One region of the Streptomyces sp. 7N604 genome, then DNA from elsewhere that is predicted to be linked to it. Evidence: predicted binding sites of a transcription regulator. Region 1 holds the regulator's gene; the other holds the start of a gene.
The links. Region 1 encodes HrcA, which represses chaperone genes, less so after heat shock. Its sites were predicted from a motif close to TTNGCACTCNGNNNNNCNGAGTGCNAA; they were not measured.
Positions count from the first base shown of each region.

Region 2: the regulator HrcA is predicted to act here: its motif matches at 1,717-1,743, upstream of groES (co-chaperone GroES).

Region 1 is NZ_JBQQBX010000009.1:83-4,290, reverse strand. Features, by position in the region: gene hemW (radical SAM family heme chaperone HemW) at 1-223, shown strand, start outside; gene ACTWP8_RS11670 (DUF3097 domain-containing protein) at 274-1,101, opposite strand; gene ACTWP8_RS11665 (MBL fold metallo-hydrolase) at 1,137-1,874, opposite strand; gene hrcA (heat-inducible transcriptional repressor HrcA) at 2,078-3,094, shown strand; gene dnaJ (molecular chaperone DnaJ) at 3,095-4,208, shown strand, end outside.
Region 2 is NZ_JBQQBX010000014.1:101,832-106,039, reverse strand. Features, by position in the region: gene groL (chaperonin GroEL) at 1-1,129, opposite strand, end outside; gene groES (co-chaperone GroES) at 1,261-1,569, opposite strand; gene ACTWP8_RS17245 (polysaccharide deacetylase family protein) at 1,891-3,054, opposite strand; gene ACTWP8_RS17240 (THUMP-like domain-containing protein) at 3,234-4,208, shown strand, end outside.

The sequences.
Region 1 (4,208 bases):
GGTGCTCGGCGCCGAGGACCGCCGGGTCGAGCGGATCCTGCTCGAGCTGCGCCTCGGCGAGGGGTGCCCGCTGGACCTGCTCGCCCCGGCGGGCGCGCGGGCCGCGGCACGGGCGCTGGCGGACGGACTGCTGGAGCGGGGACCGTACGAGGCGGGCCGGGCGGTGCTGACCTTGCGCGGGCGGCTGCTGGCCGACGCGGTCGTACGTGATCTGGTCGACTAGCGCGCTCCCCTGCCCGCCCATCCTCCCGGGGCCTGGGGACGATGTGCGGGTCAGGCCGGAGCCGTGACGAAGTCGATCAACTCCTCGACCCGGCCCAGCAGGGCGGGCTCCAGGTCCTTGTAGCTGCGGACCGAACGCAGGATGCGCTGCCACGCGGCGCCCGTGTTCTCCGGCCAGCCGAGCGCCCGGCAAACCCCCGTCTTCCAGTCCTGGCCGCGCGGCACGGCGGGCCAGGCCGGGATGCCGACCGAGGACGGCTTCACGGCCTCCCAGACGTCGATGTAGGGGTGTCCGGCCACCAGCACGTCGGGGCCCGTCACCTCCGCCGCGATCCGGGACTCCTTCGAACCCGGGACCAGGTGGTCGACGAGCACGCCGAGGCGGGCGTCCGGGCCGGGCGCGAAGTCGCGGACGATCGCCGGAAGGTCGTCCACGCCCTCCAGGTACTCGACGACCACGCCTTCGATGCGCAGGTCGTCGCCCCAGACCCGCTCGACGAGCTCGGCGTCGTGCCGCCCCTCGACGTAGATCCGCCCGGCGCGCGCGACCCTTGCCCGCGCCCCGGGGACGGCGACCGAGCCCGACGCCGTACGGGTCGGCGTACGCGGGGCCGCCACCGAGGGGCGTACGAGCGTGACGACGCGCCCCTCCAGCAGGAAGCCGCGGGGCTCCATGGGGAAGGCGCGGTGCTTGCCGAAGCGGTCCTCGAGGGTGACCGTCGGGCCCTGGGCCGTCTTCTCGCAGCGGACGACGGCACCGCAGAAGCCGGTGGTGACCTCCTCGACCACCAGGTCGATCTCGGCCGGCACCTCGGGCGCGGGCTTCTGCTTCTTCCACGGCGGCGTGAGATCCGGCCCGTACTGTCTGCTGCTGCGCATCCGGCCGACACTACGGAGCCGTCGCCCCCGTGCGCCTACGACACGCCGAAGCGCGCCGCCAGCTCGTCGCGCTGGGCCCGGACGAAGCGGGCGTCGACCACCGCTCCGTGCCCGGGCACGTACAGCGCGTCCTCGCCGCCCAGGTCCAGGAGGCGGTCCAGCGCCGCGGGCCACTGCGACGGAATGGCGTCGGGCCCGGCCTGCGGCTCGCCCGACTCCTCCACCAGGTCGCCGCAGAAGACGACGCTCGGCGCGCCCCCGCGGCCCGGCACGAGCACCGCCAGGTCGTGGCCGCTGTGCCCGGGTCCGACGTTCACCAGCACCGCCTCGCGCCCGTCGCCGAGCGACACCGTCATGTCCCCGCTGATCAGGTGGTGCGGCCGGACCAGCAACTCGGCCGCCTCCGCCGCGGCCTCCCGGTCGAGCCCGTGCCGGATCGCGTCCTCGCGCAGCGTCGCGCGCGCCCGCTGCCCGCCCATCATCAGGTCCATCCGGATCGCGCCGTACACCTGCGTCCCCGCGAAGGCCGCGGCGCCCAGGACGTGATCGAAGTGCGGGTGGGTGAGCGCGAGATGCGTCACCTGGCGGCCGAGCATCTCCTCCGCCTGCCGCCGCAGCTCCGCGCCCTCGCGCAGGGTGGCTCCCGCGTCCACCATCAGCACCGCGGACGGGCCGTGGACGAGGCCCGCCGTCGCGTCCCAGCCGGGCAGCCTCCGCCGGGCGACGCCCGGCGCAAGCTGCTCCCAGCCCGCCTCTTCCCAAGTCCGGTTCATACGACGACGCTAGTCGCAGCCAGGTAGCGTTGCCCGCTGCCGGGTTCCCGCCGGCCGCCATCCCCGGCCGGCGGGAACCCGGCAGGTGGGCCGCCCTTGCCCTGGTCATACCAGTGCGCCGTACACTGGCTCGGGGGAAGCTGGCACTCAGACACAGTGAGTGCCAAGCAGAGGGCCGAGGAACCGCAGCTGGAGGTGTGCGCATGCTCAGCGAACGCAGACTCGAGGTGCTGCGCGCCATCGTCCAGGACTACGTGGGCACGGAGGAGCCGGTCGGCTCCAAGGCGCTCACGGAGCGGCACGGCCTCGGCGTCTCCCCGGCGACCGTCCGCAACGACATGGCGGTGCTGGAGGACGAGGGTTACATCGCCCAGCCGCACACGAGCGCGGGCCGTATCCCGACCGACAAGGGCTACCGGCTCTTCGTCGACAAGCTGGCGGGTGTCAAGCCGCTGTCCCAGGCCGAGCGCAGGGCCATCCAGAACTTCCTGGACGGCGCCGTCGACCTGGACGACGTGGTGGGCCGTACGGTCAGGCTGCTCGCGCAGCTGACCCGGCAGGTCGCGGTGGTGCAGTACCCGTCGCTGACGCGCTCGACCATCCGGCACGTGGAGCTGCTGTCGCTGGCCCCGGCCCGGATCATGCTCGTGCTGATCACGGACACCGGCCGCGTCGAGCAGCGCATGGTGGACCTCCCGGCGCCCTTCGGCGAGACCTCGCTCGCCGACCTGCGGGCGCGGCTCAACAGCCGGATCGTCGCCCGGCGGTTCTCCGATGTGCCCCAGCTCGTGCAGGACCTGCCCGACTCCTTCGACCCGGAGGACCAGGCCACCGTCTCCACGGTCCTGGCCGTCCTGCTCGAGACCCTGGTCGAGGAGACCGAGGAGCGCCTGGTGATCGGCGGCACCGCCAATCTCACCCGCTTCGCGCACGACTTCCCGCTGACCATCCGGCCAGTGCTGGAAGCTCTCGAGGAGCAGGTGGTGCTCCTCAAACTGCTCGGGGAGGCCAAGGACCCGGGCATGACCGTACGAATCGGGCATGAGAATGCTCACGAAGGACTGAACTCCACGTCGGTCGTCGCGGTCGGCTACGGTTCGGGCGACGAGGCAGTCGCCAAACTCGGCGTGGTCGGACCGACCCGCATGGACTACCCCGGAACGATGGGAGCGGTACGCGCAGTGGCACGTTACGTCGGACAGATCCTGGCGGAGTCGTAAGTGGCCACGGATTACTACGCCGTCCTCGGCGTGCGCCGCGACGCAGGGCAGGACGAGATCAAGAAGGCGTTCCGGCGCCTCGCTCGTGAGCTGCACCCGGACGTCAACCCGGACCCGAAGACCCAGGAGCGGTTCAAGGAGATCAACGCCGCTTACGAGGTGCTCTCGGACCCGCAGAAGAAGCAGGTCTACGACCTCGGCGGCGACCCGCTCTCCGGCGCCGCCGCCGGTGGCGGCGCGGGCGGCTTCGGCGCGGGCTTCGGCAACTTCTCCGACATCATGGACGCCTTCTTCGGCACCGCGTCGCAGCGCGGGCCGCGGTCGCGTACGCGGCGCGGCCAGGACGCGATGATCCGGCTCGACATCGAGCTGGACGAGGCGGCCTTCGGAACGACGAAGGACATCCAGGTCGACACGGCCATCGTCTGCACCACGTGCAGCGGCGAGGGCGCGGCGCCGGGGACGTCGGCGCAGACCTGCGACATGTGCCGCGGCCGCGGCGAGGTCTCGCAGGTGACGCGGTCCTTCCTCGGGCAGGTCATGACCTCGCGGCCGTGCCCGCAGTGCCAGGGGTTCGGCACGGTCGTGCCGAACCCGTGCCCGGAGTGCGCGGGCGACGGGCGCGTACGGTCGAGGCGCACGCTCACCGTCAAGATCCCGGCCGGTGTCGACAACGGCACCCGCATCCAGCTCGCGGGCGAGGGTGAGGTCGGCCCGGGCGGCGGCCCGGCGGGCGACCTGTACGTCGAGATCCACGAGCTGCCGCACGCGGTGTTCCAGCGCCGCGGCGACGACCTGCACTGCACGGTCACCATCCCGATGACGGCGGCCGCGCTCGGCACGAAGGTGCCGCTGGAGACGCTGGACGGGCTCGAGGAGGTCGACATCCGGCCGGGGACGCAGTCCGGGCAGTCGATCCCGCTGCACCAGCGCGGGATCACGCACCTGCGCGGCGGCGGGCGCGGCGACCTGGTCGTCCACGTCGAGGTCCAGACCCCGTCGAAGCTCGATCCGCAGCAGGAGGACCTGCTGCGGCAACTGGCGAAGCTGCGCGGCGAGGAACGGCCGCTGGGCCAGTTCCAGCCGGGTCAGCAGGGCCTCTTCTCCCGCCTGA
Region 2 (4,208 bases), on a different contig from region 1:
AGACACCGCCGGCCAGCTTCGCGAGGCGCTCCTGAAGCTTCTCGCAGTCCCAGTCGGAGTCGGTGGCCTCGATCTCGGCCTTGATCTGGGCGATCCGGCCCTGCACGTCCTCGGCCTTGCCGGCACCGTCGACGATCGTGGTGTCGTCCTTGGTGACGGTCACGCGGCGGGCGGAGCCCAGCACGTCCAGGCCGACCTGGTCGAGCTTGAGGCCGACCTCCTCGGCGACGACGGTGCCGCCGGTGAGGGTGGCCATGTCGCCGAGCATCGCCTTGCGGCGGTCGCCGAAGCCCGGGGCCTTGACGGCGACGGCGTTGAAGGTACCGCGGATCTTGTTGACGACCAGCGTGGACAGCGCCTCGCCCTCGACGTCCTCGGCGATGATCAGCAGCGGCTTGGAACCACCGGCCTGGATGATCTTCTCCAGCAGCGGCAGCAGGTCGGCGATCGCCGCGATCTTGCCCTGGTGGATCAGGATGTACGGGTCGTCGAGGACCGCTTCCATCCGCTCCTGGTCCGTCACGAAGTACGGCGACAGGTAGCCCTTGTCGAAGGCCATGCCCTCGGTGAAGTCGAGCTCGAGACCGAAGGTGTTGGACTCCTCGACGGTGATGACACCGTCCTTGCCGACCTTGTCCATCGCCTCGGCGATCAGCTCGCCGACCTGCTTGTCCTGGGCGGACAGCCCGGCCACGGCGGCGATGTCGGACTTCTCGTCGATCGGGCGGGCGGTGGCGAGCAGGTCGTCGCAGACGGCCTTGACGGCGGCGTCGATGCCCTTCTTGAGAGCGGCCGGAGAGGCGCCCGCGGCGACGTTGCGCAGACCCTCGCGGACCAGCGCCTGGGCCAGGACGGTCGCGGTGGTGGTGCCGTCACCCGCGATGTCGTTGGTCTTGGTCGCCACCTCCTTGACGAGCTGGGCGCCGAGGTTCTCGTACGGGTCCTCGACCTCGATCTCGCGGGCGATGGTCACGCCGTCGTTGGTGATGGTCGGGGCGCCGAACTTCTTGTCGATGACGACGTTGCGGCCCTTGGGGCCGATCGTCACCTTCACGGTGTCGGCAAGCTTGTTGACGCCACGCTCGAGGGCGCGACGGGCGTCCTCGTCGAACTTCAGGATCTTCGCCATGGTTGCGTATGTCCTCTCATTGCGATCCTCGGCCGCCCCTGGAGCGGCCGCCATCGCTCGTACGAACTGCGCCCCGGACGCCCGGTTGTTGAGACACGGGAGCCGGGGCGCAGATCACAAACGTGGGTGAATTACTTCTCGACGATCGCGAGGACGTCGCGAGCCGAGAGGACGAGGTACTCCTCGCCGCTGTACTTCACCTCGGTGCCGCCGTACTTGCTGTAGAGCACGACATCGCCGACCTTGACGTCGAGCGGGATGCGGTTGCCCTCCTCGAAGCGGCCCGGGCCCACGGCCAGGACGACGCCCTCCTGGGGCTTCTCCTTGGCAGTGTCCGGGATAACCAGGCCAGAGGCCGTGGTCTGCTCGGCGTCGAGCGGCTGGACCACAATGCGGTCCTCGAGCGGCTTGATGGCAACCTTGGTGCTGGCGGTCGTCACGATCCGACCTCCCCCTTCGGAGATCTCACGGGGTTGACTGTCTGAGGTGGCGACCTGGTAGATCCGTCGTCGCGGGTGCCGGATCTGCCCGTCGCTGAGTGTCTGGCACTCCCTGGTGGAGAGTGCCAAGCCGAGACTATGACGGCGTTAGCACTCAGTCAACTAGAGTGCCAACGAGCTCCCGGCGCGCCGCGCGTCCGCCTCCCCGGCGAAAGGCGGGGGACCACAACGCGAGGCCGGCCCGCGGCAGCCTCCTGCACGGGCCCGGGCCTTACGTCGCGGCTGGGGGCTGGGGCCAGGAGAGCACCCTCCTCCGCGCGGTCAGACGTAGTCCTCGAGGCGGGCCAGCGCGAAGCCCTGGGCGGTGGCCGTACGGACCACGCGGCGGATGACGTCCGGCATGGTGCCGCCCCACTCACCGCGTCCGCGGAAGTGGGTGAGGATGATGTCGCCCGGCCGGAACCTGCGGTCGCCGTCGCCGAACTCGATCCGGCCGGGGAACGCCTCCTCGCTCCACAGCGGGACCACGGTGATGCCGCAGGACCTGGCGGCGCGCAGCGTGTCGCGGTCGTAGCTCCCGTAGGGCGGGCGGAAGATCCGCGGCCGGATGCCGAACTCGCGCTGGATGGTCTCCTGCTGACGGCAGATCTCCTTGCGCTGGCCCGCGTACGAGAGCGAGCGCAGATCGCGGTGGCTGATGGTGTGGTTGTTGATCGCCACACCGAGGGCCTGCAGCCCGCGGAAGTAGTCGTAGTCGTCGCGTACGACGTAGTCGCTGAGGAAGGCGCTGGCCGGCACACCGAGCTCGCTCAGCATGCGGATCAGCCGCCGGTCCTTGTGGGCGCCGTCGTCGATCGTCAGGAAGACGACGCGGTCGCGGGTGGGGACCCGGGCGATCACGGGCGGCAGGCCGGAGCCGCGCGCGAGCCCGCGGGGCGTGGTCAGGTGCAGCTTGGCGGCGGGCGGGGGCGGCGGAAAGAGCGGCAGGCGGTGCAGGCCCCACTTCCGGGCCAGGGCGATTCTGACGGCCTCGGCCCTCACCAGCTCGCTCGAGTAGATGTCCAGCGCGCGGGTGGTCCCGGACCGCAGCCGGGAGGCGGCCGCGCCGCTGCCGGCCGCGCCCTGGGCACCCGCGGGCCCGCCCCCGGCGCGCCGGGCGTCCGCAGCCTGCCCGGACGGCCGCTTGCCCGGCGTGGCCGCCGACGCGCCGGGCCCTGAACCGGACGCCCCGCCGGGCGCCTTTCCGGGCCTGTGCGGCGCGCCCGCCGCCATGCCGGGCACCGAGTCCCGCGCCGGCGCACGCACCCCGCCGATGCGCCCGGCCCCGCTCGCCGTGCCCTCCAGGGCGTACGTCGCGTCCGGGGCGCGCACCGTCCCCAGGGCGTCGGCATGCCGCTGCTCGGATCCCGGACTCGATCTGTCCTTCGGCGCACGGTCGGGTGGCTGGCCGCAGGCGCCTCCGACCACGCCGATGAGGATCAGCACGGCGGCGCCGCGGACACTCGTACCCCATCGCCAGATTTGAGCAGTTTTTTCGTTTTGTCGTACAAGCTGCATGGCGTCGCATCCTGCCAGGGCCACCGGCGTACGCGGCCCCGACACCGCCGTCGCGCCACGCCGCTCCACCGCTTGGCCCACACGCCGGAGGAGGAGCGACCGGCACAATGGACCGGGTGAACGACCTCGACGCCTTCGCCGCCCTGTTGACCGACGAGGGCCGGGCGCTCCTCGCCGACCTGCGCGACTACGACCCCGCGCAGGAGCTCGCGACCGCCACCCGGCTGCGCCGCGAGCACCCGGCCGAGCTGGTCACCGCCGCCCTCGGACAGGCCCGGCTGCGGCAGCGGGCGGCGGCGAAGTTCGGGGCCGACGACGCGGCCGTCATGTTCTTCACCCCGGACGGCGTCGAGCAGGCGACCCGTACGTCCGTCGCCTCGTACCGCGCGGGCCGCCTCGCCGCGCTGGGCGTACGGCGCGTGGCGGACCTGTGCTGCGGGATCGGAGGCGACGCGATCGCGCTCGCCCGGGCGGGCGTGGCGGTGGTCGCCGTCGACCGCTCTCCGCTGACCTGCGCGGTCGCCCGGGCCAACGCCGAGGCGCTCGGGCTCGCGGACCTCGTCGAGGTGCGCTGCGCGGATGTGACGGAGACCGAACCGGGCGCGTACGACGCGGTGTTCGCCGATCCCGCCAGGCGCGGCGCATCCAGAGGGGCGGCGCGGTGGGGGTCCACCCGGACGGAGTCTGGGGGAGCCTCCGGCCGGGGTGGTGGTCGGGCGACGGGCGAGCGGATCTTCGATCCGGAGGCGTATTCGCCGCCGCTGTCGTGGGCGGTGGAGGCGGCGCGCAAGACCCCGTACGCGGCGCTGAAGATCGCGCCCGGGGTGCCGCACGAGGCGGTGCCGGACGACGCGGAGGCCGAGTGGATCTCGGACGGCGGCGACGTGAAGGAGGCCGTCCTCTGGTTCGGCACCGGCGTGGCGGGCGGGCGCCGCGCCACGCTGCTGCCGGGCCCGCACTCCCTCATAGGCTCCGGCCTGCCCGCCCCCGCCGCGGGCCCGGTCGGCCGCTTCCTCTACGAGCCGGACGGCGCGGTCATCCGCGCCCACCTGGTGGCGGACGTGGCCGCGCAGCTCGGCGGC